Regions from separate parts of the Vibrio sp. KMM 9700 genome, predicted to be linked through region 1. Evidence: predicted binding sites of a transcription regulator. Region 1 holds the regulator's gene; each other region holds the start of a gene.
The links. Region 1 encodes PurR, which represses purine synthesis genes. Its sites were predicted from a motif close to TNANGNAAACGTTTNCNTNA; they were not measured.
Positions count from the first base shown of each region.

Region 2: the regulator PurR is predicted to act here: its motif matches at 6,089-6,108, upstream of purE (5-(carboxyamino)imidazole ribonucleotide mutase).
Region 3: the regulator PurR is predicted to act here: its motif matches at 6,039-6,058, upstream of AC2VOY_RS13990 (formate--tetrahydrofolate ligase).

Region 1 covers NZ_CM178589.1:32,643-43,486, reverse strand. Annotated here, with positions in the region: gene AC2VOY_RS00180 (methyltransferase) at 111-905, opposite strand; gene elyC (envelope biogenesis factor ElyC) at 1,093-1,992, shown strand; gene purR (HTH-type transcriptional repressor PurR) at 2,246-3,256, shown strand; gene AC2VOY_RS00165 (ABC transporter permease) at 3,377-4,054, opposite strand; gene AC2VOY_RS00160 (ABC transporter permease) at 4,058-4,792, opposite strand; gene AC2VOY_RS00155 (ABC transporter substrate-binding protein) at 4,937-5,713, opposite strand; gene AC2VOY_RS00150 (ABC transporter ATP-binding protein) at 5,893-6,663, opposite strand; gene pflB (formate C-acetyltransferase) at 7,395-9,671, shown strand; gene pflA (pyruvate formate lyase 1-activating protein) at 9,859-10,599, shown strand; gene AC2VOY_RS00135 (YfbU family protein) at 10,630-10,844, shown strand, end outside.
Region 2 covers NZ_CM178589.1:1,461,435-1,472,278, forward strand. Annotated here, with positions in the region: rRNA gene AC2VOY_RS06530 (23S ribosomal RNA) at 1-171, opposite strand, end outside; rRNA gene AC2VOY_RS06535 (16S ribosomal RNA) at 533-2,075, opposite strand; gene AC2VOY_RS06540 (gamma carbonic anhydrase family protein) at 2,709-3,272, shown strand; gene AC2VOY_RS06545 (DUF1488 family protein) at 3,275-3,547, opposite strand; gene aroE (shikimate dehydrogenase) at 3,578-4,441, opposite strand; gene hemF (oxygen-dependent coproporphyrinogen oxidase) at 4,522-5,484, opposite strand; gene tsaC (L-threonylcarbamoyladenylate synthase type 1 TsaC) at 5,488-6,045, opposite strand; gene purE (5-(carboxyamino)imidazole ribonucleotide mutase) at 6,229-6,714, shown strand; gene AC2VOY_RS06570 (5-(carboxyamino)imidazole ribonucleotide synthase) at 6,772-7,944, shown strand; gene AC2VOY_RS06575 (topoisomerase DNA-binding C4 zinc finger domain-containing protein) at 8,003-8,608, opposite strand; gene AC2VOY_RS06580 (DUF494 family protein) at 8,608-9,084, opposite strand; gene dprA (DNA-processing protein DprA) at 9,117-10,367, opposite strand; gene def (peptide deformylase) at 10,578-10,844, shown strand, end outside.
Region 3 covers NZ_CM178590.1:617,202-628,045, forward strand. Annotated here, with positions in the region: gene AC2VOY_RS13955 (transporter substrate-binding domain-containing protein) at 1-166, opposite strand, end outside; gene AC2VOY_RS13960 (4Fe-4S dicluster domain-containing protein) at 263-919, opposite strand; gene AC2VOY_RS13965 (molecular chaperone TorD family protein) at 926-1,594, opposite strand; gene pstB (phosphate ABC transporter ATP-binding protein PstB) at 1,762-2,565, opposite strand; gene pstA (phosphate ABC transporter permease PstA) at 2,602-3,465, opposite strand; gene pstC (phosphate ABC transporter permease subunit PstC) at 3,472-4,371, opposite strand; gene AC2VOY_RS13985 (phosphate ABC transporter substrate-binding protein) at 4,642-5,463, opposite strand; gene AC2VOY_RS13990 (formate--tetrahydrofolate ligase) at 6,103-7,806, shown strand; gene mnmL (tRNA modification radical SAM protein MnmL/YtqA) at 7,819-8,730, opposite strand; gene AC2VOY_RS14000 (DUF2301 domain-containing membrane protein) at 8,844-9,374, opposite strand; gene AC2VOY_RS14005 (M14 family metallopeptidase) at 9,459-10,397, opposite strand; gene nhaA (Na+/H+ antiporter NhaA) at 10,653-10,844, shown strand, end outside.

The DNA.
Region 1 (10,844 bases):
GGGATAAATTCATTAAACCCTGTCACTCTAGCACGAGTCGAGTTTCTTTTTTACTGCAAATTCGTATGAATGTAAAACTTGGGTAAAAAATCAGTTTAAGTGGTCATTTTTTACGCCTTTTGCGCCCATAAATGCATGTAACGTCCAAGGGAAGCATAAGGTTCTTGTCGACAAAGTTGCTGCTCAAGCGCCAACACATCTTGCTCGGTGTAATCGCCCATATATTTTTGATCGCCAATATAATCACTGACGCAGCGCACCCCTGATTTACCGAGTAAAGTTAATTCATTGGCATCAAGCCAAGACAATACATCTTCTGGATATAAACCTTGCGTCGGTTGAAGCTTAAAACGTTTTTTATGCGGCATTCCGGCTAAAATATGCGGCAAATTGCCACAGCGAATATTTTTCATCACTAAGCCATGTTGATTATAAAAAAGCACTGAGATAATTGCGTGAGGTTGCATATGCTTAATCAAATGCTCAAGCACAGCGCGCGGATCGGCAAGCCACTCCATGACAGCATGAAATAAAATCAAATCTGCTTTATTGATCGCCTGAGCCGGCAAGTCTTGAATCGCGCAATTCGTGATACTGTATTGGGAAGTTAAGCCTTGACGCTCAATTTCTTGTGATGCCAACGCAAGCATCTCACTCGATAAATCGCACAAATGCACTTGATGCCCAAGTTTTGCAATTAACTGTGACATTTGGGCTAAGCCGCCTCCCGCATCGAGCACATGCAAGGCCTGCTGCCCTTTTGCTTGGCTTAGGGATTCTAATACTGGGGTTAAATCTTGCCAGAGGATACTTTGTCTGATGTCACCTTTATCGGATCCATAGATATTTTGGGCAAACTTTTGAGCAATGCCGTCAAAGTTTCTATCTTGGGGAGCTTGGGTCATTTTATCCTCGGCAATTTGAACAAAGCGACGCGCATTTTTGTTATAAAAGGAGCTTTTATTGCTAGATCGCGTCTCAAAACGCATTATTCTATACAATCAGTGTCACAAAAACATTATTTTTCATGCTATATTAGCGACTTTATTGCGCTCAAAAACCTTTCATTACTCCCTTTAGGAATACTCATCCATGTTTGAACTTAAAAAAGTTTTTGCCTCTTTGATCATGCCTATACCCTTGTTACTTATCATAGGCTTTATCGGACTTTGGCTGATCACTTTTAGTCGCTTTCGTCGCATAGGTGTCAGCCTTACTTTTAGCTGTTTACTCGGATTTTTTCTGCTCTCATTTCAACCTGTTTCATCTAACCTTTTAATGCCGACTGAACGTGAATATCGCGGTTTTTTACCTGTTGAAAAACCAGTTGATTTTATTATGGTAATGGGCAGTGGACACGTGCTGGATGATGAATTGCCTATCACTTCAGAAATCTCACGTTCAGGCTTAATGCGACTCGTTGAAGGGATACGTATCTTACGTATGTATCCAAATTCCAAGCTGATTTTATCTGGCTATGCCAATGGTAGTGAGCTGAGTAATGCCCGCGTGATGGCTAATATTGCGCTCTCTCTTGGGGTCTCAAAGTCTTCAATTGTCTTGTTGGAAACGCCAAAAGATACCTACGAAGAAGCCCGACAAGCAGCGCTATATGTCAAAGATAAAAGTCTTGTTTTAGTGACCTCGGCCAGTCACATGCCGCGCGCGATGATGGAGTTTAAAGACGCAGGGCTTGATCCTATTCCAGCGCCAACCAACTACCTTGCACATACCAATATCCAGCAGCCTTGGGAGAAATATTCCCTGAAAGCTAAATATTTAGAACAAAGTGAACGTTTTTGGTATGAGCAGCTCGGCCGTTGGTGGTCAAATATTCGTGGTGATGTCTCGCTCGATAACACAGAAAGCATGCAAGCAACTCCGATGGCGGATGAATCACAAGAGGCAGTCATGGATACGCCAACCGAGCAAAATCAGGTGACAGAACAAATCGCTCCTGATTCAAACACTTCAGAGGAAGTGGCACAATAAATCACCACGAAATCGTTTGCATTGTGATAAAAGTCACAGAAAATAATTGTTTTATCGACTTTTTCCCATTAATATACGCTTCTTAATTGAAAGCTAGCCATACCGCTCTAATCTTGGGCGGTATTTTCTTTTCTGATAAGTAACTTTTACTACTCATTGTCTTAAACAAGTGCGGCTGTGCTTTCATAATTTCTTATACTTTAAACATACTGATCCCACATCTAGCCTAGATGTATTGGTATGAGGATTATTTATGGCAACAATTAAAGATGTCGCGCGCATTGCTGGTGTGTCCACCACAACCGTTTCTCACGTGATTAACAAAACTCGTTTCGTCGCAGAAACCACACAGAAAAAAGTGATGGATGCTGTTGAAGAATTAAATTATGCACCGAGCGCTGTGGCGCGTAGCTTAAAATGTAATACGACAAGCACGATTGGCATGTTAGTGACCCAATCCAATAACCCTTTTTTTGCGGAAGTGATCGATGGCGTTGAGAGCTATTGCTATCGTCAAGGTTACACTTTGATTTTGTGTAATACTGGCGGCATTTTTGAAAAGCAACGTGACTATATCCGTATGCTTGCAGGCAAACGTGTCGATGGTTTGCTTGTGATGTGCTCAGATTTAACAGAAGATCTTTGCAAGATGCTTGATGCCCACCCAGATATTCCAAAAGTAATTATGGACTGGGGCCCTGAGAACTCAAAAGCGGATAAGATCATTGATAATTCAGAAGAAGGCGGCTATCTAGCAACTAAGTATCTGATTGAAAAGGGTCATACTAAGATTGCATGCCTGAGTGGTCACTTTGATAAAGTGGCATGTATTGAGCGTATTCGTGGCTTTAAGCGTGCGCATGAAGAAGCAAATCTAGAATTTAACCAAGATTGGATTTTAGAAGGTAACTTTGAATGTGATACGGCTGTGATTGCTGCTGAAAAAATCATTGCAATGAAGGAGCGACCTACTGCGATTTTCTGTTTTAACGACATTATGGCAATGGGCCTGATGAGTCGTTTACAGCAAGCCGGCATCCGCATACCAGAAGATATTTCTGTGATTGGCTATGACAATATCGATTTAACGCCTTATTTCTCGCCACCGCTGACAACGATTCACCAACCAAAACGTCGCGCGGGTAAAACTGCGCTTGAGATTTTGCTGGCGCGTATTAAAGATAAAGATCACGAGCCACGCACGTTTGAAATGCAACCTGAGTTGGTTGAGCGTGCATCGGTGAAAGATTTAAACGCTAAGTAAAAACAAGTTTACTTGATAAAGAAGAAGGTACAGTGATTCGCTGTACCTTTTTTTATTGGAACATATAAACAAAAAAGACGCCTCAAGGACGCCTTCTAAATATATAGTATTGAGTTAAACTTAAGCCACGGGACGCATATGTGCGAGCAGTTTCGTTTCAGCGCGCTTAAATAGCCAAATCAAGCTCATACTTAAGATCATATAGAATAAGCCAGCCGTTAAGTAAGCCTCAAACGGTGCGTAATAACGCGAGTTAACCAAACGTGCCACACCGGTTAAGTCTAAAATGGTGACAATCCCTGCAATCGCTGAGCCGTGCAGCATAAATATAACTTCATTACTGTATGCAGGCAGTGCGCGACGCAATGCACTTGGCAAAATAATACGCGTATACGTCTTAAATGGCGTCATCCCATAAGCTTTTGCAGCTTCCACTTCACCACTTGGCAGGCCAGCAATCGCGCCGCGAATAATTTCTGAGGTATAAGCCCCTGTATTAAGCGAGAATGCAACAATAGCGCAGAACCAAGCGTTTTCCCATAAAGTGCCCTTCACCGCAACAAACTGATCCATCCCATAATAAATAAGGTAAAGCTGAATCAAAAGTGGCGTGCCACGAAAGAAATAACTATAACTCCAACTGACCAAACGAACCGGCATAAAGCGACTGTCACGCGCCAGCGCCGTCGGAACCGCAAGGACTAAACCAATCACGAGGGAAACGGCCACCAGCCAAAGCGTGGTCCACATGCCACTCACATAAAGCGGTAAGCTATCAATAATTACTGAAAAATCCATCACCTACCTTCCTGCGATCGCATATTTACGCTCAAGGACTTTCAAAAGCGCAGTTGATATACTGGTGAAAAATAAGAAAATCACCGCCACCGTCATATAAAAAGTAAACGGCATCTTGGTAGAACCTGCTGCGAGTGCGCCAGTTCGAACCATGTCTTCAAGGCCAATAATTGAAACTAAAGCTGTGGTTTTAAGTAGCACCAGCCAGTTATTACCAAAGCCAGGCAGTGCGTGACGTACCATTTGTGGAAACATCACACGGTGAAAGCGTTGCCAAGGGGACATGCCATAAGCAGTAGCCGCTTCAAGTTCGCCGCGATCAACCGCAAGCATCGCACCACGAAAGGTTTCGGCCATATAAGCACCGAAAATAAAGCCAAGGGTTAACACACCAGCCGCATAAGGGCTAACGTCTATATAATCTGGAAGGTATTGAACATAATTATCTGGGGTAGAAAACCAAGCATTAAAGGTTTCATTTAAACTGTATAAGCTATTGTTGAGCATGACTTGACCGCCAAAGAAGATCAGCATCATCAGCACAAGATCGGGGATACCACGAATAATTGTCGTATAGGTTGTGGCAACCATTCGCAAACAGCGATTGGAAGACATTTTTGCCACCGCGCCCAATAGGCCAAACAAAACGGCAAGCACAAGCGAAACTAACGCCACTTCAACTGTGACCCAAGCGCCTTTTAAAATCGAGGCTTCATAGCCTTGTAGAAAATCTAACATATTTAAAATAATTTTTATTATATTACATGAGTATGTAAGGATCTAAATCCTAAGATCTAGATCCTTTATCCTGCCACAGAAGTAAAAAACACTGCGGCAGTTTGCTTTGCTCACCAAATATTAAAACTTGATGGTCAGCAAGGTTTAGTCACCATAAACATCATAGCTAAAGTATTTTTTCGCAATCTCATCATAAGTACCGTCAGCACGGATCGCTTCGATTGCTTTATTTAACTGCTCTGTTAAGTCTTTATCTTGCTTACGCGTTGCAATACCGAAACCTTCACCAAACCATTTAGGATCTGTCAGTGATGGACCAACAAACTCGTAACCTTCGCCGCCTTCTTTATCTAATACACCACTTTGTAGTGCTGATGCATCACCAAGGACAGCTTGGATACGACCGTTTGCAAGATCAAGATATGCTTCATCGAATGTGCCGTAACGTACTACTTCAACATTGTCGCCATAAGTGTCTGTTAGGTATTTATCATGCGTAGTTGCACGTTGCACACCGATTTTCATGCCTTTCATACCTTCTTCTGTGAAGTCAAGATTGGCATCTTTTTTCGCGATATACTTGTTTGGTACCAAAGCATATTTGTTTGTGAAATCAACTTTAGTTTTACGCTCTTCGGTAATCGACATCGCAGCGATGATACCGTCAAATTTACGCGCAAGCAGTGATGGGATCATGCCATCCCAATCTTGTGGAACAATCTTACATTCTGCTTCCATTTGCTTACACAGCGCGTTTGCAATATCCACATCAAAGCCTGTTACACTGCCATCAGTTTCTGTTTTGCTAAACGGAGGGTAAGCGCCTTCCACACCAAAGCGAATCGTTTTCCACTCTTTTGCCATGCTCATGCCCGAAACCAGCGTTGATGCTACGGCTGCAGCTAAAATCCATTTTTTCATTGTGAACTCCTTAAGGTAATTGTTGTGTTGTTCTTTTTTATAAATTTCACTCAATCTTTATGTTGAGTATTTAATGTTGTAATAAAATAACACCTAAATAGCAAGTGATTATCCGTAAGCCATTTATTTACTTATAATTACTCATCTTATATCACAGATTATTTATGCATAAATATGAATTAATAAACGGACGAGATAAATTGTTTTAAACGCTCAGATTTCGGGTTATTAAATAGCTCTTCTGGCGCGCCTTGCTCTTCCACTAAACCTTGGTGTAAAAACATCACTTTACTTGATACATCACGCGCAAATGCCATTTCATGGGTCACTACAAGCATGGTGCGCCCTTCTTCTGCCAAATCACGCATAACGCCAAGCACTTCACCCACAAGCTCAGGGTCAAGCGCAGAGGTTGGCTCATCAAAAAGCATCACTTCAGGATCAACCGCTAGCGCACGCGCAATCGCAGCGCGTTGTTGCTGGCCACCAGACAAGTGCCCAGGATAATGATTCTTACGTTCATAAAGGCCAACTTTTTTCAAAAGCAACTCTGCATTTTCAATTGCTTGTGCGCGTGGTACGCCTAAAACATGAATTGGCGCTTCAATCACATTTTCTAAAACAGTTAGATGCGACCACAAGTTAAAACTTTGGAAAACCATCGCAAGACGAGAACGAATGCGTTGCACTTGCTTTGGATTGGCAGGTAATGCGCCAAGCTTCTTGTCTTGTTTCATTTCAATCAGCTCACCATCAACAATGATATCGCCTGATGTTGGGGTTTCAAGCAAGTTGATACAACGTAGAAAGGTACTTTTTCCTGAACCAGAAGAGCCAATGATAGAAATCACATCCCCTTTATTTGCAGAAAGTGAGATCCCTTTTAAGACTTGATTCTCACCGAATGTTTTATGTAAGTCATTAATTTCTAATGCTGGGGACTGTGGCATAAACGAACTCCCTGTATGACGCAATCGTTTTTAGTGAATAATTATGCATAATATAAGAAATAAAACTTAATTCAATACTTATTTTGCGTTTTTTAACTTTTTATTCCTTTTAATACGATCAAACGCGACATCCGTGCCGCAGCTTGATCTTATCTAAGCATAGACTGATATACCGATTCTGCCTTACACTGTTCGCTTGCAACATCTATATAGCTTTCTATACTCTCTTAAATAATAAGACAGCATTAAATTAACCTTACATGTGCAATATCCACAATAAAATCAAGCGTTAAGTGATACAAGCAGAGGCTATAAAAACCTGCTTTTAGTAATTTTATTTCATAAAAACAAGCGTATCTTCATACTTCTTTTTACGTATACCTCTAAAGAATAATAATATAAGGTTAATTTATTACAAAAGACAGGAAAAAATGATCCAGATCAAATCATTTCCTAAATCATGTTGTTACTCTTGTTCTCGTTCAAGGAAACAAACAAACTTTCAAATTTAGTTGAAAGGCTGTTTAGAAGAAGGTTCTTACTCTCATGGATGATAGATTTGTAAGAATAGTTATAGCTATAGATTATCAGCTTTAATATGTTTGTTATCTTTATCTGTTAAGTTCGCATTAGAAGCGGGTATAGCTATAATTATTTTTCAGAGTATGTTCGCGTGTGCCATCAAGAGTACTGTGAACATGTGTTTTTTCTACTACAAAGGTAGGTTTATCATGGCAGAGCAATTTGCTAAAGCTTGGGAAGGTTTTGCTGCAGGTGACTGGCAAAACGAAGTAAACGTTCGTGATTTCATTCAAAAAAACTACACACCTTATGAAGGTGATGAGTCTTTCCTAGTTTCTGAGGGTACTGAAGCAACTAATAAGCTTTGGGCGAAAGTAATGGAAGGCATTAAAATTGAGAACTCAACTCATGCGCCTCTTGATTTCGACACCTCTGTCATTTCTACGATTACAGCTCACGACGCTGGCTACATCGAAAAAGATTTAGAAACAATCGTTGGTCTTCAAACTGATGCTCCCCTAAAACGTGCGATTATCCCTAATGGTGGTATTCGTATGGTTGAAGGTTCGTGCAAAGCATACGATCGTGAACTAGATCCTCAAGTTAAGAAAATCTACACAGAATACCGTAAAACACACAACCAAGGTGTTTTCGATATCTATACTCCTGACATCATGAAATGTCGTAAATCTGGCGTTCTAACAGGTCTTCCTGATGCATATGGCCGTGGTCGTATCATTGGTGATTACCGTCGCGTTGCGCTATATGGTATTGATTTCTTAATGAAAGACAAATTCGCACAATTCACTTCGCTTCAAGAGCGTTTTGAAAATGGCGAAGACCTAACTGCAACTATGCAACTTCGCGAAGAAATCGCTGAGCAGCATCGTGCACTTGGTCAAATCAAAGAAATGGCTGCTAAATATGGTTGTGACATCGGTCGCCCAGCTGAAACAGCTCAAGAAGCAATCCAATGGACTTACTTCGGTTACCTAGCTGCTGTTAAATCTCAAAACGGCGCAGCTATGTCTCTTGGTCGTACTTCGACTTTCCTAGACATCTATGTTGAGCGTGATATTGCTGCTGGTCTTCTAACTGAAGAACAAGCACAAGAAATGGTTGACCACTTCGTCATGAAACTACGTATGGTTCGTTTCCTACGTACGCCTGAATATGATGAGCTATTCTCTGGTGACCCAATCTGGGCAACTGAGTCTATGGGTGGTATGGGTCTTGACGGACGTACACTTGTTACACGTACAAACTTCCGTTTCCTAAACAGCCTATACACTATGGGTCCAAGCCCAGAGCCAAACATCACTGTACTTTGGTCTGAGCAACTACCTGACGGCTTCAAACGCTTCTGTGCGAAAGTGTCTATCGATACTTCATCTATCCAGTATGAAAACGATGACCTAATGCGCCCTGACCTACAATCTGATGACTACGCAATCGCTTGTTGTGTATCTCCAATGGTTGTTGGTAAGCAAATGCAGTTCTTCGGTGCTCGTGCTAACCTTGCAAAAACTATGCTTTATACCATCAACGGTGGTATCGATGAGAAGCTTAAAATCCAAGTGGGTCCTAAAATGGACAAAATCACTTCTGAAGTTCTTGACTATGATGAACTTTGGGACAAGATGGACCACTTCATGGATTGGCTTGCAAAACAATACGTGACTGCATTGAACTCAATCCACTACATGCACGACAAATACAGCTATGAAGCTTCGCTAATGGCACTTCATGACCGTGACGTACGTCGTACAATGGCTTGTGGTATTGCTGGTCTTTCTGTTGCAGCTGACTCACTATCTGCAATCAAATACGCAACAGTTAAACCTGTTCGTGACGAAGACGGCGTAGCAGTTGATTTCGAAATCGAGGGTGATTATCCTAAATTCGGTAACAACGACGCACGTGTAGATGACATCGCTTGTGAACTTGTACGTGTATTCATGAACAAGATCCGTCAGCTAAAAACTTACCGTGATGCAATCCCAACACAATCTATCCTAACTATCACTTCAAACGTGGTATATGGTAAGAAAACTGGTAACACACCTGACGGTCGTCGTGCTGGCGCGCCATTTGCTCCAGGTGCTAACCCAATGCACGGTCGTGACGAAAAAGGTGCTGTAGCATCACTAACTTCAGTTGCTAAACTACCGTTTGCGGACGCTCAAGATGGTATTTCTTATACTTTCTCTATCGTTCCTAACGCACTTGGTAAAGAAGAAGCACAACAACGTGCTAACCTTGCTGGTCTAATGGATGGTTATTTCCACCACGAAGCAAGCATCGAAGGTGGTCAACACCTTAACGTGAACGTTCTTAACCGTGAAACGTTAGAAGATGCAGTGAAACACCCTGAGAACTATCCTCAGCTAACAATCCGTGTTTCTGGTTACGCAGTTCGCTTCAACTCTTTAACTAAAGAGCAGCAACAAGACGTTATCGCACGTACTTTCACTGAATCTCTATAATTGAAGCATTGCTTTAAAATTTAGATTGATTGAGTAGTAAGCTCTGCCTTCGGGTGGAGCTTTTTTTCATCATAAAACACCCTCCTAAGTGGTATTCAATTACCAAAGAAAGCTATCTTAAAACCTTATTTTGTAATAAAATTAAGGGTATCTGATACACTACTTTGCCTTTGCAAGAGATTACATTATGTCTACTACTGGTCGCATCCATTCTTATGAAACCTGTGGCACCGTCGATGGTCCTGGGATCCGCTTTATCGTGTTTACCCAAGGCTGCTTAATGCGCTGCATGTATTGTCATAACCGAGATACTTGGGACACTCATGATGGTAAGGAAGTCTCAGTTGAAGAAATTATTACGGAAGCAAAATCTTATCGTCACTTTATGAATGCATCTGGCGGCGGCATCACCTGCTCTGGTGGCGAAGCTATGCTGCAACCTGAATTTGTGCGTGACTTATTCCGTGCAGCGCACGCTGAAGGCATCCATACTTGCCTTGATACCAATGGATATATTCGTAAGCACACAGAAGTGATTGATGAAGTCTTAGAAGTGTCTGATCTTGTGATGCTTGATCTTAAGCATATGGACGATGAGGTCCACCAAGAATTTATTGGCGTGTCAAATAAGCGCACCTTAGATTTTGCCCGTTACTTACATAAAATCGGTCAAACCACTTGGATCCGTTATGTGGTGGTGCCAGGTTATACCGATGATGAAACCAATGCCCATCGCTTGGGTGAGTTCATTAAAGATATGGATAATATCGAAAAGATTGAACTTCTGCCTTATCACAAATTAGGCGCGCATAAATGGGAAGCGCTGGGTCACGATTACCCACTTGAAGGGGTTAGTCCACCAAGCAAAGACACCATGGAAATGGTAAAAGGCATTCTAAGCCAATATCACAACAATATTGCCTATTAATAATTGAATACATGTGAGGAAATCTAGATTATGGAAATGACCAATGCACAGCGTTTGATCTTATCAAATCAATATAAAATCATGGCAAAGCTTGAGCCAGAAAGCGCTGCGCAATATGAGCGTCTGCAAATGATTGTTGAGCGTGGCTATGGCCTGCAAATGCGTGAACTAGACAAAAACTTTGGTAAACTCACTGAAAGCGAGTGCCGTAGTGTCATTGAGGTGATGGAAATGCATCATGCGAT
Region 2 (10,844 bases), 1.1 Mb from region 1:
TTAACCTATGTATTCAGTTAATGATACATGCTTATGCATGTGGGTTTCCCCATTCGGAAATCCCAGACTCAAGTGGTTTTTACTACCTAATCTGGGCTTATCGCAAGTTAATACGTCCTTCATCGCCTCTGACTGCCAAGGCATTCGCCGTGTACGCTTATTCACTTAACCATACAACCCTAAAAAGTTTTAGTGCTGTATACCAAACAAATAAGATTTGTTTTTGATATTTAGAGGGTTAATCTAAATATCGATTGCCGGACTCAATAGATACGTTTAATTACTTAATAATTAAACGCCAAGACACTTAAATGTGTGTTTGTTTACTTATCTTAAAAGATAAGATTGAGAACTTTTGGTGAAATAATAAAAATTGAAATTTATTATTTCGTCAGCTTTCCAAATTGTTAAAGAGCAAACTCACTGAAAACAGTGAAGTTATTGATAAATACATTCAACATGCACTTATCAATAACGCTTTAATATTTAAACATATCAATCTGTGTGGACACTCATCTATGCACTTTTCGTATAAGGAGGTGATCCAGCCCCAGGTTCCCCTAGGGCTACCTTGTTACGACTTCACCCCAGTCATGAACCACAAAGTGGTAAGCGTCCTCCCGAAGGTTAAACTACCTACTTCTTTTGCAGCCCACTCCCATGGTGTGACGGGCGGTGTGTACAAGGCCCGGGAACGTATTCACCGTGGCATTCTGATCCACGATTACTAGCGATTCCGACTTCATGGAGTCGAGTTGCAGACTCCAATCCGGACTACGACGCACTTTTTGGGATTCGCTCACTTTCGCAAGTTGGCTGCCCTCTGTATGCGCCATTGTAGCACGTGTGTAGCCCTACTCGTAAGGGCCATGATGACTTGACGTCGTCCCCACCTTCCTCCGGTTTATCACCGGCAGTCTCCCTGGAGTTCCCACCATTACGTGCTGGCAAACAAGGATAAGGGTTGCGCTCGTTGCGGGACTTAACCCAACATTTCACAACACGAGCTGACGACAGCCATGCAGCACCTGTCTTACAGTTCCCGAAGGCACCAAAGCATCTCTGCTAAGTTCTGTAGATGTCAAGAGTAGGTAAGGTTCTTCGCGTTGCATCGAATTAAACCACATGCTCCACCGCTTGTGCGGGCCCCCGTCAATTCATTTGAGTTTTAATCTTGCGACCGTACTCCCCAGGCGGTCTACTTAACGCGTTAGCTCCGAAAGCCACGGCTCAAGGCCACAACCTCCAAGTAGACATCGTTTACGGCGTGGACTACCAGGGTATCTAATCCTGTTTGCTCCCCACGCTTTCGCATCTGAGTGTCAGTATCTGTCCAGGGGGCCGCCTTCGCCACTGGTATTCCTTCAGATCTCTACGCATTTCACCGCTACACCTGAAATTCTACCCCCCTCTACAGTACTCTAGCCTGCCAGTTTCAAATGCAGTTCCGAGGTTGAGCCTCGGGCTTTCACATCTGACTTAACAAACCACCTGCATGCGCTTTACGCCCAGTAATTCCGATTAACGCTCGCACCCTCCGTATTACCGCGGCTGCTGGCACGGAGTTAGCCGGTGCTTCTTCTGTTGCTAACGTCAAGCAACGCAGTTATTAGCTACGCTACCTTCCTCACAACTGAAAGTACTTTACAACCCGAAGGCCTTCTTCATACACGCGGCATGGCTGCATCAGGCTTTCGCCCATTGTGCAATATTCCCCACTGCTGCCTCCCGTAGGAGTCTGGGCCGTGTCTCAGTCCCAGTGTGGCTGATCATCCTCTCAGACCAGCTAGGGATCGTCGCCTTGGTGAGCCATTACCTCACCAACTAGCTAATCCCACATAGGCATATCCTAACGCGCAAGGCCCGAAGGTCCCCTGCTTTGGCCCGAAGGCATTATGCGGTATTAGCTATCGTTTCCAATAGTTATCCCCCACATTAGGGCAATTTCCTATGCATTACTCACCCGTCCGCCGCTCGACGCCGAAGGTGCAAGCACCTTCTCGTTTCCGCTCGACTTGCATGTGTTAGGCCTGCCGCCAGCGTTCAATCTGAGCCATGATCAAACTCTTCAATTTAAGATTTTGTGTCTTTCGACAAGCTCAATGAATACTGACTTCAAAACTAATTCTTATCCGAAAATAAGATGTAATTCTAAAGCTATTATCTTTCCAACAGAAAGATAATGAATTGACTGTGCCAAGTTTTCTATATCGTTAAACGATAAGAAATCTCGATTTGGTCACTAGTTCATTGAAATTTTGACTCTTAGTAAACTAAGAAGTCTAATTGTACAATCAACGAGTGCCCACACAGATTGATAGGTTTAAATTGTTAAAGAGCTTGTTCAATCAAAGCAGCGCTTCTCTTGAACAGGGCGGCCATTCTATCGAATTATAAGAAAGTGTCAAACACTTTTTTACATTTTTCTGATTTATTTTTGAAATTTTCATGAAACTTCAAAAAACCGCTTAATCACTGACTGCGTTTTGGTTAACGCTTGTTAGCCCCGCCGTGTCAGTGAGTGCGCATTATAGGGAGATTGATCACATTAGCAAGCGTTTTTTAGGATTAATTTAAACTATTTTTATTTCGTCTAAACTACGTACGAATAACGTCTATTTTTACATCAAAACTGCGTAATAACGTGATTTTTGCTAATCTGAGTAGATATGCAGCGTATCAATAAATAAAAATAAATGGGGAAACACATGATACAAGTAAGAAGCTTTAAAGGTATTACACCTAAAATAGCCAAAACAGCTTATGTAGATAAAACTGCTGTTTTAGTTGGTGAGATTGAAATAGGGGAAGATTCGAGTATCTGGCCATTGGTGGCAGCCCGTGGTGATGTAAACTTTATCAAAATTGGCAGCCGAACCAATATCCAAGATACGAGTGTCTTGCATGTGACACATAAAAATACTGAAAATCCACAAGGCTATCCTTTAATTATTGGTGATGATGTCACCATAGGACATAAAGTCATGCTGCATGGCTGTGAGATAAAAGACCGAGTTCTTGTAGGAATGGGCAGTATTGTTTTAGATGGTGTTGTGGTTGAATCTGATGTAATGATAGGTGCTGGTAGTCTAGTACCGCCGGGTAAAACTCTTGAATCTGGCTATTTATATGTCGGCAGCCCAGTGAAACAAGCTCGCCTATTAACAGAAAAAGAAAAAGCCTTCTTATTAACATCTGCCAATAATTATGTGCAGAATAAAGAAGACTTTCTTCATAGTGTGATTGAGGTTAAACCTAGCATCCAAGAATAAGCTTAGATTTCATCACTTAAAATCACTTGCCCAAATTCATCATAGCTTTCAGCTTCGATTAGACTTTGGGCTTCTTCTTCTAACTCAAAGTGGCAAACTTCATACGCTTCGAATGCTTTGCCAATATCATCAACAACCATTTGCGCCGATTGTTGAAGTTTTTTCTTACTCACAACACACTCAACTCTTTGACCTTGTACTTGGGCAACAAAAATAAGCAGCTGATCTTTTTCATTCCAAGTAATATCATCTGAAAAGATAATGCCTTGATTCATTCATTCTTCCTCTTTATATACCCAAGAAATTTAAGCCTGAATATTTTTTCTTAATTCACGCAGCACTTGTTTCGCACCAGGGCGAAGACCACGCCATAACATAAAGCTCTCCGCAGCCTGTCCAACCAACATGCCTAAGCCATCAAAAGCTTGGATAACGCCATTAGATTTTGCCCATTGGTTAAACTTAGTATCACCTGCGCCATATATCATGTCATAAGTGACAGTCTGTGGGCTAAAAATAGCTTCACTGATTTGTGGTAATTGCGAGCTTAAGCCAGCTGAGGTCGCATTGATCACTATATCAAAGCTTGAATGAACCTCATCTATCGCTTGCGCTTCTATCGAACCAAAAGGTGCAAATAAGTCAGCTAATTGCTGCGCCTTTTCAAAAGTACGATTGGTTAAGGTTACTTTTTGTGGATTTTGCTCCAACAATGGCTTTAATACACCACGAGTTGCGCCGCCTGCTCCAATAATCAAAATATTAGCGCCCTCAAGCTCAATTTGATAATTCAGCAAATCTTGGACTAAACCTGCGCCATCTGTGTTATCACCGATGATCTCGCCATCATCCAAGCGCTTTAAGGTATTCACTGCGCCAGAAAGCTCAGCTCTTTGAGTCAGTCTATCTGCATAATTAAAAGCATCTTGTTTGAACGGCGCCGTCACATTACAACCGCGCCCACCTTGGCTAAAGAAGTGATCGATATAAGCATCGAACGCTCCTTCAGGGATAAGCAAGCTTTGATAATGAATAGGCTGCATCGTTTGGCGAGCAAATAGTGTATGAATCAAAGGTGATTTACTTTGAGCAATAGGATTCCCTACCACAATATAAACATCTTGAGTCGAGCCAAGCGCCGCGGATAAATTGTCTGGAAATGAAATCATACTGCCTCTTTATATAGAAAACATAGCTGGTATATAGTGGATAGCTAAAAACTGTTTACTATTTATATCGCATCGCCTTGTTATACCCAATCCCTTGGCTTTAAATAATTTTGATATAAATCTGCCTCGGCGCTATTAGGTTCAACTTGATATTGATATTCCCAACGCACCAAAGGTGGCATCGACATTAAGATTGACTCAGTGCGGCCACCACTTTGTAGTCCAAATAAAGTACCACGGTCATAAACTAAATTAAACTCAACATAACGACCACGACGATATAATTGGAAATCACGCTGCTTTTGTGTGAACTCGGTTTGATAACGTTTTTTAACGATTGGTAGATACGCTTGCATAAAGCCTTCGCCAACGGCTTTGGTATAAGCAAAACTTTTCTCAAAGCCAAGTTGGTTAAAGTCGTCAAAGAATAATCCTCCGATACCACGGGTTTCATCACGATGTGGTAGGAAGAAATATTTATCACACCATGCTTTATGTTCGGCATATAAATTGTCGCCGAACTTACCACAAATATCTTTAGCGGATTGATGCCAGAAACGACAATCTTCTTCAAACGGATAGAAAGGCGTGAGATCAAAGCCACCACCAAACCACCAGATCGGCGCATGGCCTTCTTTTTCAGCAATAAAGAAGCGAACATTGGCATGCGTGGTCGGCACATAAGGATTATGTGGGTGGATCACAATCGATACCCCCATTGCCTCAAAACGTCGACCTGCGAGTTCAGGACGATGCGCCGTTGCCGATGCAGGCATCTTGTCGCCAAACACATGTGAGAAATTCACCCCAGCTTGCTCAAAAACACTGCCCTCTTTTAAGACGCGGCTTTCACCGCCACCACCAAGAGGTTTCTTAGGATCATTTTTATCTCGCTGCCACGCATCAAGCTCAAAACTCTTACTCTCGATTGACTCGACTTGTTGGCAAATTGAATCTTGCAAGCGAAGCAAAAATGCTTTCACAGCGGACTTATCAATTTGATCTAAGCTGTTTTGAGTTGGTGTTACATCTGAGTGATTCATGGCTTACCCTTGTCTTAAGACTTTTTCGCTACGCGCATCACGGATTTGAGTTGGTTTATCAAGTCCGCCAACTTTCCCTTCGACCAAGGTTACTTTATCTAGTCCTAACTGCTCAATCACTTCTTCTTGAGTGCGACAAGGTGGCAAGGTGGTTAGGTTTGCGCTCGTTGAGGTGATTGGCTTACCGAAGGCTAAACATAATTCTTGCACAATCGGATGATCACTCACGCGCACCGCAACAGAATCAAACTGACCTGTGACAGCCTTTAAAACTGACGATTTAACCGGCATCACCCAAGTGACAGGACCAGGCCAAGTTGCTTTAACTTGCGCGATTTGCTCGGCGCTTAGCTGAGATTCATCGATATAATCTAAAAGCTGCTCATAAGTCGCTGCGATTAAAATCAGTCCCTTTTCAACTGGACGCTGTTTTAGTTCCAACAAAGCTTCAATTGCCGCTTGGTTATCCGGATCACAACCGACACCAAATACAGCTTCGGTTGGGTAGGCAATCACCTTGCCAGCTTGCAGTGCTTTTGTTGCTTGCGTAATCGAACTCACAAAAAACCTCTTTACTTATAAGGCAAAAATAAACAAATTAAACTTACGCAAACGTTTTCCTTAGGTAAGTTACACCGTATAATACTGAAAATTATTTTTTCTGTCTTGATCAATTTTTTAACAATTTTTCTGGCAATTTATACAAACCTAAATCTTTATATAAAGAAGCAACAGGAGCTTGAAATGAAAGTCGGCATTATTATGGGGTCTAAATCTGATTGGCCAACCATGCAACACGCAGCGCAAATGTTAGAGCAATTAGGTGTGAGCTATGAAACCAAAGTTGTTTCAGCCCACCGTACACCTCACCTTCTTGCTGAGTATGCCGAAACCGCTCAAGAACGTGGCCTTAGTGTGATTATTGCTGGCGCAGGTGGCGCAGCGCATCTTCCTGGTATGACGGCAGCTTTCACTCCTTTACCTGTTTTAGGTGTGCCGGTTCAATCGCGCGCTTTATCAGGTGTTGACTCATTGCACTCAATTGTTCAAATGCCAAAAGGAATTGCCGTGGGCACTCTTGCTATTGGTGATGCTGGCGCTGCTAATGCTGGCTTACTTGCTGCGCAAATCGTCGGCACTAGCGATCCTAAAGTAATGGATGCAATTAAAGCTTTCCGCCAAGCGCAAACCCAAGCTGTGTTAGATAATCCAGATCCGTCGCAAGCTTAATTTTCATGATGACTCGCTTTACCTTTGAATAATTTTATCGCTTACAGGAATACAAGAATGCAGATCCTCGTTTTAGGTGCAGGCCAACTTGCACGTATGATGGCACTTTCAGGCGCTCCTTTGAATCTTCAAGTGATGGCATTTGATGTCAACACCAATCAGGTGGTTCACCCAGTATCAAACCAAGTTTTCCAAGAGTTTAATTCAGCAGATAGCGCAGCCGACTCACTTTCTGCGCTCAAGGCTGCCATTGCTCAATGCGATGTGATCACCGCAGAATTTGAGCATATTCCATTGGATATTCTCGATGTTTGTGAACAAAGCGGTAAATTAAAACCAAGCGCTCAAGCCATCTTAACCGGTGGCGATCGCCGTGTAGAGAAAAAGCTCTTAGATGATGCCAAGGTTAGCAATGCGCCTTACGCTTTGATTAATACCAAGCAAGATTTTGAACAAGCGATTGAAAGCTTAGGTTTGCCTCTCGTTTTGAAAACTGCGCTTGGTGGCTATGATGGCAAAGGCCAGTGGCGTATCAAAGAGATGTCACAGTTTGATGATACTTGGACAGAAATGGCTGCAGCGCTCGCAGTTGAGCCTACTCAGGGCAACCCTGCTCAAGGCATAGTCGCAGAGAAATTCATTCCTTTTCAACGTGAAGTTTCAATTATTGGCGCGCGCAATCCGCAAGGTGAAGTTATCACCTATCAGCTTGCACAAAATACGCATTTAGATGGTGTGCTGCGTTTTTCGCTAACCATTGAGGATGCAGATCTTCAAGCACAAGCGACTGAAATGTTCCAAGCGATCACTCAAACCTTGGATTATGTTGGCGTATTAGCGGTTGAGTTTTTCGACTTAGACGGTAAATTACTAGTGAATGAGATTGCGCCACGTGTGCATAACTCAGGGCACTGGACGCAGCAAGGCAGTGATGTTTGTCAGTTTGAAAACCACTTGCGCGCAGTTGCCGGCCTACCTCTTGGTCACCCGAATGCGAAACCATCGGCGATGATTAATCTTCTTGGGATAGATGAGCTGCCACAAGAATTACTGGCGATCCCTTATTGCCATATTCATTGGTATGGGAAGGAAAAACGTGCGGGACGTAAGATGGGACATATTAATGTGGTTGGACGCACGCCAGAGATCCTACGCGCGCGTTTAGTGGAAGTAGCCAAGCACTTGAATGAGAAAGACTTTCCGAAACTTCAAGAAATGATCCAAGCCTAAATATGCAAACCAGTTAAAATTGCAGCAGGGCAATAAGCGAAATAGCCCAGCTGCAGTTTTAGTTTTGAAGGGATTCGTTTTGCAGTGCCTGACACTTGCGATCAGCGCAGACTAAAGACTCACCCTTGGCTGTTTTCTTGAGTGCTAATAATTTAAAGCCGCAACTTTGGCATACGCCTACTTGTGGCTCTAAATTAAGTGAAAACTTACACTTAGGGTAAGCATTACAAGCATAAAAGCGCTTCCCAAAACGAGAATTCCGCGCCACTAACTCACCTTTTTGACACTCAGGGCAAGCTAATTGCTCAGATTCTTCAACCTGCTTTGGCTCATCTTTTGATTCAATATGGGTACACTCAGGGTACAAACTGCAACCAATAAACATCCCATAACGCCCTTGGCGTAAAACCAATTCACCGTTGCGGGCTTGGCTTTGGCACTCAGGGCAAGGTACTTCTAATGACTTGATAATATGTCCATCATTATTATGCAGGGCTTCAATATATTCACATTCAGGATATAGCTTGCAGCCAAGAAATGGGCCACGTTTACCATGACGCACTTCAAGCACACCCTCGCGCCCATTTGCTGCACATTCAGGACAAGGTCTGTGCTCTAACGCATGGGCTTTGGCTTCAAAGAGATCATGGTTAATCTTATTCATTAATGCAGTTGTCCTTGCTGGGCTGCAAACAAAAGCTCTTCCATTTGAGTATAAGCACTCTCATTTCCCGGTACATTAAACAGCACCATTAAAATAACCCATTTCAAATCTTCGATTTCAATCTCGGCAGAGTCTAAGCTCATCACGCGATCAATCACCATTTCACGGATTTCAGGCGTGAGCACCTCAATTTGTTCAAGGAAAAGTAAGAAACCGCGGCACTTTAGATTAATCTTGATGCTTTCTTCATAGGTATAAATACGCATTGAGGTTGGCGCTGACATGCGCAGTGCATGCTCACCATCTTGATCATGTAATGCGGCTAACTCTTCAAGCCAATTTAACGCTTTATATATATCTGGAGTTTTAAAACCAGCACGCACAAGCTCTGTTTCAAGCTCGTCTTGGTCTAATTGAAGCTCATTATCACTATGGATATAAGTTTCAAATAGGTACATCAATATATCCATCATAATTTGCTCCTTAGGTTTAAAATTATTTATCTCGATTAAATACGAATATAACCGCCAGCCACAGCGCTCACAAGTCCGGTTAATTCAAGATCGAGAATTTCACTCATGATCTCATGTACAGGAATATGGGTACGAGTGGCGATAATATCAATAGCTATCGGCTCTGTGGTTAGGGTATCAAGTATCTTTTGACTCGCAAGTGATAATTCACTTATCTTTGGTTTAATTGGCAATGATGTGTCGCTTGATTTGTTATCTTGCAGTGCTTCTTGTGAGAAATCGAGCTCAGTTTGATGTTCAGAAAAAAGCTGATAGAAGTTAGATAAATCTTGCTGTAGATGTTCAAGCACATCTTGTGGGCTTAATGCCATTATAGCACCATCTTGCAGTAATTTATTGCTTCCATTGCCACCATTATAGGCAATTGAGCTTGGCAAGCTAAAAACATCACGATTTTGCTCCAGCGCATAACGCGCAGTAATTAAAGAGCCACTTCTTTGCGCCGCTTCCACCACGAGCACAGCTAAAGATAAACCGCTAATGATGCGGTTGCGCCGAGGAAAATTTTGCGGCTTTGGCGGGGTATGAGGCAGAAACTCAGAAATGACCGCGCCACCGTGCTCGATAATATCTCGGGCTAATTGGGTATGTTTTTTCGGGTAAATATTATCAAGCCCTGTTCCGAGTACTGCGATGGTTTTGGCTAAGGTTTCGGGTTTTGCCTGTTGAGCATCTAACGCTCCTTGATGTGCGTGACCATCAACCCCAAGCGCTAAGCCACTGGTAACACTCACTCCTTGCTCAACAAAATACTGCGCAAACTGACTCGCTGCATTTAAGGATTGATAACTGGCATGGCGACTCCCAACAATCGCTACCTGCGGCATAGTTAAAATATCTTTATTCCCTTCGATAAATAAGAAAAGTGGCGCAGAGGAAATTTGGCGTAATAAAAAAGGATATTCTACATCACCATATAAAAGCAGTGAACGCGAAGGGGATTGGGCTAACCATTCTTGGATTTGTGCAACTTGAGATAAGCTAGTATTTTTTAAAAACTGAATCTGGGTTTGAGTTAAACCTAAACTAGCTAATTGCGGCGATGAAGATTGCTGACACAAATGTATCGGCCCCGCCTTGGTTAATATCTGCATCAGCGCCTTGCGCCTTAACCTTGGAATTAACGCCAGACGCAACCAAGCTTGCTGCGCTAGACTTAATTCTTGAATTCGCGTTTGGCATAAGTTTAAGCTTTGGGTTGGTTTTATATCCTGATATTTATCCAAAATATCCCCCTTTAAGAAATATAAACTTTATATTTCATACTCTTAATAAAAAATAAAGTGTTTGTTTTTTAACCTAAAAAGAATAGGATAGATGCTTAAATACTGTTGTCTTATTTTTAAGCCAGTACAAAAGTGATTCAAAGCTGTTATTTCACTGGTAAAATGACTAAAATTAGCTCAACAAAATGAAATAGAGAAACTTAACGAAATATGTCTGTATTAAATGTTTTAACTTTTCCCGATGATCGCCTGCGCACTGTCGCAACACCAATCGAGGAATTTACCCCTGAACTACAAACTATGATCGATGACATGATCGAGACGATGTACGACGAAGAAGGGATTGGCCTAGCAGCGACCCAAGTCGATTTTCATAAACGTCTTGTTGTGATCGATGTTTCAGATACTCGCGACCAACCTATGGTCCTGATTAACCCTGAAATTTTAGACAAACGTGGTGAAGACGGTATCGAAGAA
Region 3 (10,844 bases), on a different replicon from region 1:
TGTCATAGCCTGAGAAAGATTTGCCGTCATAATATGAAAAAGGTTTGTAATCACCTGTCGTGCCGACTGTGATATAGCCTTTATTCTGGATATCTTCGAGGTGATCAGCGTTGGCACTGAAACTCAGGCAGGCGCAGCTAGCGAGAAGGAGTAGTTTTCCTTGCATTGATTTATCCCTAAATAATTTTCTGTGACCGATAATACTTGCATAAACTCGCAGCTTAGCCAAGTTATTAAGCTTATAAAGAGAGCGCAGGAAAATTTAACTGAGGGAGTTTTTTGGTGTAAACGCCATCCCCGCCGCTTGAATATAACAAGCCTGAACACATTGGCCGCAACCATTGCATATCTCTGTGTTAAGCGCAGGCAGGGTATCATCAAGGTGAGAGAGGGCAGATTGCGGGCAAGCGTCCACACACATGCTGCAATAACTGGTTTGATTATTACAATGGCTATAAAACACTGGCCGCATCTGGTTATCTTGTGGCGCATCAAGGGATAAGGCGCCACTTGGACAAGCTTTCACGCACTCACCGCAATGGGTGCAGGCGGCAAGCTCAAGGTTGAGGCTTGGGCGCTTATCCACTTGTTCAATAATCTGCTCAGGGCAAGCATCGATACAAGCGCGGCACGCAGATTCATGATTACATAAGCTCACAAACTTAGTTTCATCCACCGCATGCGGCGGGCGCGCGCAAGGACGTGCTATCGCTTGAATCCGCGATGGCGCTGCATCTTGCACGCTCACTTGTGCACCTTTAGATAAGGCGGTGAACAGGCCGCGACGGCTAATCGTCTGATGCTCAAGATAAGCTTTATAATATTGCTGATCTTTTTTATCAGGCATATCCGCAAGCTTTGCGTCATCTGCGTTATCAAGCGATTGACGGCGGCTAAATAAGTTTGTGATTCTCTTCATGCTATTTTACTTGTCTGATTGAAAATAGATTTTCATTTCAGTTGGCGTGATCGCAAGGGTTTCTTGCAAATAGTTTAGCCAATGCTCTGCCAGCTCAGGCAGCATTTGATAGCTTTTGGTTTGTGCATGTTTGCGCATTTGAGTTAAATAACTCGGCGCCCAAGGTAATAAATGCTCTTGAAGTAGTTCTGTCACGCCATTGGCAAAAGCAAGTTTGACCTCAGCGCTGTGTTCAGGCTGTTGCAGCTGCTCGCTTAATGTTGCCAGCACAAACAAAATCAAACCAAATTGATCTTCAGGCTCACGCATGCCAGTTTGTAAATCAATCCCAAAGCGTTTTAAAAACTCACGAAACTTTAAGGTTGAATCCCCAAAGATAACTTGCTCACGATCAAGATACACAGAGCCCCAAGGCGGCGCAGGCATCACATCTCCACCTTCAAAGAGTTGTTGAAAATCAAGCGCTAGGGCTTCTTTATCTTCTTGGTGAGCTTGCGCTGCTAACATTCCAAAACCTGTGTCCGTTTGGGTTACATCTTGACGGATTTGGCTTAACGCATCCATATTATTTTCATGTGAAATCGGAAAGTAAAACAGTGAGCCAAGGATTTTTGCGGTCACAGAAATTGAGCCCACAAGCTCAGGGTGTTGCAGTAGGATTGGATCTTGAGACATGGTGATTATCTTTTATATGCTGATTTGAAGACAGATTATAACTTAAAACGCGGCTTATCTAAAACGCTTGGTTTATTTAAGGTGTAAAAAAGCCCCAACTCACAACAAGTAGGGGCAAACTCCATCGCTTTTATAGTTATTATTCGATAGTAAAGTGAGAGGTTATATTAACCAAAGTCACCGTTGACATAACCCTTAGTGCGATCATCTTGCGGGTTACTAAAGATATTTTGTGTTTCGTCGTGCTCAACCAATTCACCCATTAGGAAGAAAGCGGTGCGATCTGAGATGCGGCGTGCTTGTTGCATGGAGTGGGTCACAATCACGATCGTATAATCTTTTTTCAGCGTTTCCATTAACTCTTCGATTTTGTGCGTCGCAATTGGGTCAAGCGCTGAGGTTGGTTCATCCATCAAAATCACATCGGGCTGCATCGCAATGGTGCGCGCAATACAGAGACGCTGCTGCTGACCACCAGAAAGACCAAATGCGTGAGATTTTAAGCGATCTTTTACTTCATCCCACAATGCTGCGCCACGTAGTGACTCTTCAACCACTTGATCAATATGCTTTTTATCCTTGATCCCTTGCGCGCGCAGGCCATACGCAACATTTTCATAAATGCTCATTGGGAATGGGTTTGGCTTTTGGAAAACCATGCCAACTTTAATGCGCAGATCCGCCACATCAATATTGCCATAGATATCATTGGCATCCATTTCAACTTTACCAGTGATGCGCACGCCTTCAATCAAGTCATTCATGCGGTTTAAGCAGCGCAAAAGGGTTGATTTACCACAACCAGATGGGCCGATAAGCGCGGTTACTTTTTTGTGTGGGATCGGCAAGTTAATGCTTTTTAGTGCTTGGTTGCTGCCGTAAAAAAGGTCTAGGTTTTCAATATTAAATTTGTTCATCTTTAAATTCTCTTGATGCCGACGCCGCATCTTGTTTTGCCACGTCGTATATATAGGTATTAGTCAGTTAATCGTTTATGGGTTAACAGCTTAGTGATTGGCTTTGTTGAATTTATTTGCAATCAATTTTGTGAGCATGTTAATCACTAGGACTAAAACAATCAGTACGGTTGCTGTGCCGTAAGCTTGGTTCCACTCATCTTGGCTAAAGAGCTCAGTCGTGAGTTTGTATAGGTGCACGGTGAGGGTTCGACCAGAATCAAAGACTGACTCAGGGATACGTGCCACCATACCAGCGGTTAAGAATACAGGCGCTGATTCACCAATCACGCGGCCAATACTTAAAATCACAGACGTGATGATACCTGGCATTGCACTTGGCAAAATTAAGCGCCAAATGGTATAGATTTTTGAAGCGCCAAGTCCGTATGAACCTTCACGATAGGTCGCCGGTACAGACATTAATGACTCTTCGGTGGTGCGAATAATCACCGGTAAAATCAAGATACTTAGGGTCAATGCACCCGATAGAATCGAGAAGCCAAAGCCCATCACGGTGACAAAGAATGTCATCCCGAATAGACCAAAGATAATCGATGGAATACCTGCCAGTGACTCAGTACAAAAACGAATGACTTTGACGAACTTACTGCCGACTTTGGCATATTCAGTTAAGTAAATCGCTGTCATGATCCCAAGTGGCGCGGCCACTGCAATCGAGGCGATAACCATATAAATGGTTGCCATGATCATAGGGAAGATGCCGTGTTCTTCGCCTGTTGTGCTGTAGTTGTCGGTAATAAAGTTCCAATCGACATACTGCAAGCCGTTTGAAAGGATGTACCATAAAATCCAGAATAAGAAGCCAACCGTCAATGCCGCAGAGATCCAAATAAAGCAGTTAAGCATTTTGTCTTTGAATTGACGTTGCTGTTTTAGTTTTGCGTAATTCATGCCGAGTTACCTTGCTTTTTGACGATTAAGAAATAGAAGACCAGCATTTAACACCATGATAAATGCGAGCAATACAATGCCTGTTGCATAAAGCGCATTGGCGTGAAGGCCACTTGCATAAGACATTTCAATCGCAATGTTTGCGGTTAAGGTACGCGCAGAATCTAAGATCCCACTTGGCATGGCTGGGGCGTTCCCCATGACCATAATAATCGCCATGGTTTCACCCAGTGCGCGGGCAATCCCAAGGATAACGGCAGTCATAATGCCTGAGCGTGCAGCTGGCACTAAGATTTTGAAAATTGTATAAGTTTTTGATGCGCCAAGTGCAAGAGAGCCTTCTTTATAAGCATGTGGCACCGCGCGAATCGAGGTTTCTGAAACCGTGATTACTGTTGGCAGAATCATCACGCCAAGAACAATCATACCCGCCAAAATGGTGTTACCAGCCGGAACTTGGAAAATGTCTTGGATAAGTGGAACAATAATCACCAAGCCAAAGAAGCCATAGACCACAGATGGGATACCAGCTAGCAGTTCAACTGCTGGGCGAATGATATCAGCCACACGTTTTGGGGCGATTTCAGCGATAAAAATAGCGGTTAAAATGCCGATTGGTACACCGATGACAACTGCGCCAAGGGTGGACACAATCGAGGCAACAATCATGGTTAAAACACCAAAGAGTGCCGGTGGTAGCCATTGATCGCCAAATACAATTGCGCTGACGCCAACTTCTCTAAAGGCAGGTAAGCTTTCAGCAAAAATGTAATAAGCAATTAAGGCAAGGGAGACAATCCCGATAATTGCGCTGCCAAGGAAAAGGGCATGGAAGATACGTTCTTTCCAGTCCACACCATTTTTCTGGCGTAAGGTGGTTTGCGTCTGGGTAGCAACTTTATTCATAGTATTATCACTATTAGTGGTTGACACGCTAGTCGTACTATTTGTCGTGTTTAAGATACTATTTGACATAGTGGGTACTTTTAATTGTGCGCCTATACTAAAGAATTGCTGAGCCAATTTTGCGAATAAATTGTCCCTAAAACTTTGAATTCTAAAACTATGGTGCGATGGTTAATGTTTAAAAAATAAATAAAAAAATAAAATTATTGGCAATAAAAAGCCCAACCCTTTCGAGCTGGGCAATAAAATAAATTGGTCTTACAGTGTTGCTTAGTGGATGTCGATATAACCTTTTTCAGTCACAAGTTTTTGTGCATCTTTAGTTAGCATCCAATCAAGGAATTTTTGTGTTGCTTCGTTTGGCTTGCCTTCGTGATAAAGCACTAGGAAAGGACGTGCAACTTTGTAGGTGTCGTTTTTCACGTTTTCAACGCTTGGCTCAACACCATCAACTGAAAGTGCGTGAACCGTTTCGTCAACTGTACCTAAAGAGATATAGCCGATTGCATATGGGTTGCTTGCAACCATAGTTTTTAGGCCGCCGTTACCGTTTGCAACTTGCGCGCTTTGTGAAATCGCAGACACTTCGATATCGTTGACTTTCATTTTCAGATCCATGATGTCTTCAAATGCGCCACGTGTACCTGATGCTGTGTCACGTGTAATCGCAACGATTGGCTTGTCTTCACCACCAACATCTTTCCAGTTTGTGATTTCGCCTTTGTAGATTTTAGTCACTTCTTCAGAAGTTAGTGCTTTGATAGTATTTTTTGGGTTTACAACAACCGCGATACCATCACGTGCAATCACTTCTTCAACTAATGTATCTTCTTTTTCTTCCGCTTTAAGTGCGCGAGAAGACATACCTAAATCCGCAGAGTTAGTTTTTGCAGCTTTGATACCAGCAGAAGAGCCAGGACCTTGAACTTCGATGAATACGTCAGGGTTTGCTTTGGTATAAGTTTCTGCAAACACTTCCATAAGCGGCGTGACACTACTAGAACCAACCGCAGAGATTGTTTCTTTAGCTGATACAGGGGTTACACTTAGTGCACCAAGCAGAGCTAAGGCGCCAACGACTGTTTTTTTCATCACATTTTCCTTTTTTGGCAAAAGATATAAGTTGTTTTGTCTAAAATAAGTCAGCGATCCATTCGCAAGACTTTGGAAATCACTTAGGTTTGTTGAAGTGACGAGTGCAACTTTAAGCGGGAAATGTGACAGTTATGTTTCAGTTTATTGAAGGCTAGATGACAGTTGTAGAGAAAAGGGCTGAATGCGGGTGATTTTAGAATGGAATATCTTTGTATATCAGTATGTTAAGGGTTATTTTGGTTTGTGACACTTAAATCATAAAAAAAGTCTGTTTGCTTAATAAAACAGCATTAGTGTCGGCATCTTGTCAAAATATTTATAAAAAACTGTGAGTCATCATACTTTTTAAGGTCTTTATGACACCTTATTTACTAAGTAAAGCCGTGTGCTTTTTATGCATATTTAAATGCTTCATCTGAAACCTCAATTTTTGGATTTATTTTCGGCTATAAAATATACAAAAATAATACTTTCATAGTTTATAGCCTCAAGATGACAATAGTATGAAGTTTAAGCGACAATAATCCCCCTTGTTTTTTTGTGATAATGCTTTAAAATCCCCGCCATTAAAGCAAGGCAAACGTTTGCTTTTATTTTCGCCTAAAATATTAATATGCAATAAATAGAGAGACCGTCATGTTAACTGATGCGCAAATTTCAAACCAATCTCCACGCCAACCTATTGATAAGGTTGCACAAGAGTTTGGACTCATCGCAGATGAATATACTTGCTTTGGAAAGGATAAAGCAAAAGTTAGCTTAAATGTGCTCAAGCGCTTAGGCGAAAAAAAAGGCAAATTTATTACGGTAACGGCAGTCACGCCAACGCCTTATGGTGAAGGCAAAACGGTAACCAGCATTGGCTTAACCCAAGCCTTGCATCATTTAGGACATAAAGTGGCAGCTTGTTTGCGCCAACCTAGCATGGGGCCTGTGTTTGGCACCAAAGGCGGCGCTGCGGGTGGCGGTTATGCGCAAATCGTGCCGATGGAAACCTTAAACATGCACCTCACCGGTGACATTCATGCCATTACCAGTGCGCACAACTTAGCGGCAGCAGCGATTGAAGCGCGTTTGTTCCATGAAAATAAACTTGGCGATGACTTTGAAGCTAAAACTGGCTTAGCTCGCTTAAATATAGAAACCATTTTATGGCGCCGCGTGATGGATCACAATGATCGCGCTTTGCGTCAAATCCAAGTCGGCTTAGGCTCGCATGTGAATGGTGAAACCCTTGATTCTGGCTTTGATATTACCGCAGCATCAGAAATTATGGCGATTTTAGCGCTTGCAACCGACCTGCAAGATTTACGTAAACGTCTAGGCAAGGTGATTTTAGCTACCAATACCCAAGGTGAAGCGATTAGCGCAGAAGATCTTGGCGTGGCAGGGGCGATGTGCGCAATTATGAAAGATGCGATTGAGCCAACCTTGATGCAAACTTTAAATGGTGCGCCATGTTTAATCCATGCAGGGCCATTTGCCAATATTGCGCACGGCAACTCATCTATTATTGCTGATGAAATTGCGCTGCGCGCGGCAGATTTTGTTGTCACCGAAGGTGGTTTTGGCTCAGATATGGGCTTTGAGAAATTCAGCCATATCAAAACCCCAGTGTCAGGCAATAAACCAGATTGCGCTGTGCTTGTGGTGACGCTGCGCGCACTTAAATCTAATGCCAACATCAGTGCAAGTGAGATTGATAAACCAAATCAAGCCGCGCTTGAAGAAGGGGCGTCAAACCTTAAATGGCACCTTGAAAATGTGCAAAAATATAAGCTGCCTGTTGTGGTGGCGATCAACCGCTTCCCAACTGATACAGTCGATGAACTTAACTGGGTGCGTGACTTTGCGATGGCGCATGGCGCAAGCGGCTGCTCTGTGAGTGAAGCTTTTGCCAAAGGCGCACAAGGCGCGCAGGATTTAGCGGAGCAAGTGTTAAGCGTGCTTGCAGAAGATAAAGCCAATTTCACGCCTTTATATGAGGCAAAAAATGGCCTTGCTGCCAGCATCTCAACCTTAGCGGAAATTGGCTATGGCGCATCAGGTGTTGAATTATCAGAAAAAGCAAAAGCCGATCTCGCGAACATCGAGCGCCTTGGATTTGCACATTTACCTGTGTGCATGGCAAAAACGCCAATGTCTGTGAGCCATGATCCAAGCCTAAAAGGCGCGCCATCTGGTTTTGTGTTGCCTATTCAGTCGTTGCGTTTACATGCTGGCGCAGGCTTTGTCACCGCGCTGCTTGGCAATGTGATGACCATGCCGGGTTTATCTGCCAAACCTAGCTATCTCAATATTGATATTAATGAAGCAGGCGAGATCACAGGCTTAGATTAAGTTTTCATTGGCTTAAAGCTTGCTCCCTTGCCCACCTTGTTTATCTAATAAATGAATCAAGGTGGTCAAGCCCTCCCAACGGTAACTACACCAATCTGGCGCAAGCAGCATCGGGCGTTTAGCATAGGCGGTGACGCGGTGATAAATAATCTCTTTTGGCGTATGCGCAATCAAGTTCGCAGCGCTTTGGGTGTATGCTTCTAACGTGGGCGGGCTTAAACGCTCAGCGCGCCACGCTTTTGCCATAGTGCTACCTTCCACAATATGCAAAGGGTGTAGTTTTAAGCCCTCTGAGCCCGTTTCTAACACGGCATTTAATGAGTCAAGATGCATGGCTGGGGTTTCTTTGGGCAAGCCTAAAATCAAGTGGGTGCAGACTTTTAAGTTTCGCGCCTTTGCACGCTGCATCGTATCTTGATAACAGGCGAAATCATGCCCACGGTTAATGGCTTTTAAACTGCTGTCATGGGCGGTTTGCAGGCCAAGCTCCAGCCAAACTTCATGGCCTTTGTCTTGATAACTGGCGAGTAAATCAAGTACTTCATTGGGCACGCAATCGGGACGTGTGCCCACACAAATCCCTGCCATATCTGCTACTTGCAGCGCTTCATCATAATTCTTCTTTAAATACTCATATTCTTGATACGTGCTGGTGTAGGCTTGAAAATATGCCAAATAGCGTTTTGCTTCACGCTGCATCCGAGCCTTGCCTTGGCTGAGCTGATCAATAATTGAGGCGGGCGCTGCTTGGGCATTTTCATAGCTAAAGGATTCCACATTACAAAAAGTGCAGCCACCACGACCTAAGGTGCCATCACGATTTGGGCAGGTAAACTTGGCATCTAAGGTTAATTTTTGTAGGCGTTGGCCGAATTTTTGCTGGCAATAACTGCCAAAAGTGGTCACGTAATCATCAAGACGCATGGGAAACCTTTGTCGGATATGGAGAGCATGAAAACGCGCTATTGTATGGGGAAGATCGGTTGGAGATGATAATCAAGATCAAAAAAGCCCCCAATAATGGAGGCTGTTGTAGGTTAAATTTGGAATTTGGACTTATCCCCGATATCAAAATCAAAAGGTTGTCTAAATTTAGCTATCCCGATAGTCAGTAAAAGCATACTTGAGAGTAAGCTCACCCCTTGAGTGATAAGGGTATTGGGAAAAAAGCTGACCACAAACCAAAACAAAATCAAGACCAAAGGCGTGATGCGTATCACAGGCAAGCGAAAGCAATAATATTCTTTAATCGATAAGCCGCAAAGGGTGACAAGGCTTGCGCCCAAAGATAACCAAGGCCAAGCACCTAAGGTTGCACAAAGCATTGCAAATAAACTCGCGCCAAGCAGCATCCAGCGAATATTTTTATCATAGATATGCATGCAGCAGGCGCTGAGTAGGCTGTTAAAGCACAGAAGCGGAATTAAAATATCGGCAGAGAAAGGCAGCCAATGGCTAAAACCAAGCATCAACAGCATGAGTGCATAGCTAATAAAGCTGATGCGATATAAAAAGACGCTGATGTAATCTATTTTATCTAGCTTTTCGTGTATGTGGATGTCTGCCATGGGGTCCTGATTTTCTATGTATTTTGCTTATATAAAGCGACTGAACTCACGCTGCTTGCTAATGCGGGTATCATCAAGCCTCTACTATAAGCTTAGCAAGTAATCCAATCCACCGACAAGCGCTGCCACTTGCGCTTGATTGCAAATCTCAAGGCTGGCTTTCGGACTGTCTGGGTAAACTTCTGTGGTGGTGGTATATGGCGCGCCGGTTACCCCCGCACATAAACTTAGCGCATTTAAAGGGTAGTTAATCACGCCAAATTGCACTACATCTGAGCCAATAATTTGATTTTTTTCATCGGCAGGGGCGATGTGCGTCACCTTTGCAACCGACTCAATAATTGCCTTTTGAAACTCAGGTTGTGGGTTTTGCGTATCGCCAACGGTATAAAAACCATCTGGGATATGCCCAGGCTCAAAACTTAAGCCATCGCGCGCGGCAAGGGCAGGGCGAAACTCATTTTCATCACTGTCAGTCGTTTCATGAAGGTCAAAATGGGCAAAGAAATCTTCCCCAAAGCTTGCCACAAATGCCATTAATGCGCGTGACTCTTGCGCTGGGCTATCTGCAAAGAAAGAGCGGTTTGGATCGAGCGTTTCAGGGTTCCAGCGGTTAATGACTTCATACCCCCAAGGGCTGACACAAGGCACAATGACAAAGTTAAAATCATCTTCATAGTCACTGGCATGACTTTGAGCAAAGAGCAATGCCCCTTGCACACCAGAGGTCTCATAGCCATGGACGCCGCCTGTGATTAAGATATTTGGTTTGTCATCTTTCCAGTTCTTTGTTTTTAAAGCAAATAATGGATAATTTTGGGTTTGAGTAGGAGTGTCTGGGTAGCTTAACTCACCATATTCAAGACAATCAAATTGGCTACTTAAAGTGTTTATTTTTTCAACAACTTCTGTATGATAACTACGTTTTTGTTGCTGATTTTCAAGCCATGCTTGCTTTTCTTCCGTTCCCCAAGCTTCGCCTTGGCTGCCAATTGGATAAAAATAATTGTCTGAGTTTTGCATTCAATACCTACCTGTAAATTATCTATTTATAAGCACTTTATCAGGAATCTGAGCTACATCAAAATGAATTATTTCATGCCTAAAAAGATATGGAATACTAGTTAGTTGATATTTTGCTCACCTATACCGAGCATAGGTTTTGATATCATCGGAAAAACCGAATATAAACAACTAAACAAACGATTTTTTATTCCTACTCGTTAGGAGTAAGATGAAGTTAATCGAGTCAGGTAATGGAATTATTTGGAAGGACTTATGAGTAATACAATTAAATCGTTTTTTAAATTAGAATCTGCAGGCGGCATTATTCTCGTCATCGCTGCTGCAGTCGCTATGATGGTCGCCAATTCACCTTTAGGCGAAACTTACAACCATGTGTTACACACTTACATCGGCGGTTTGTCGATTGCGCACTGGGTCAATGATGGCCTAATGGCAATTTTCTTC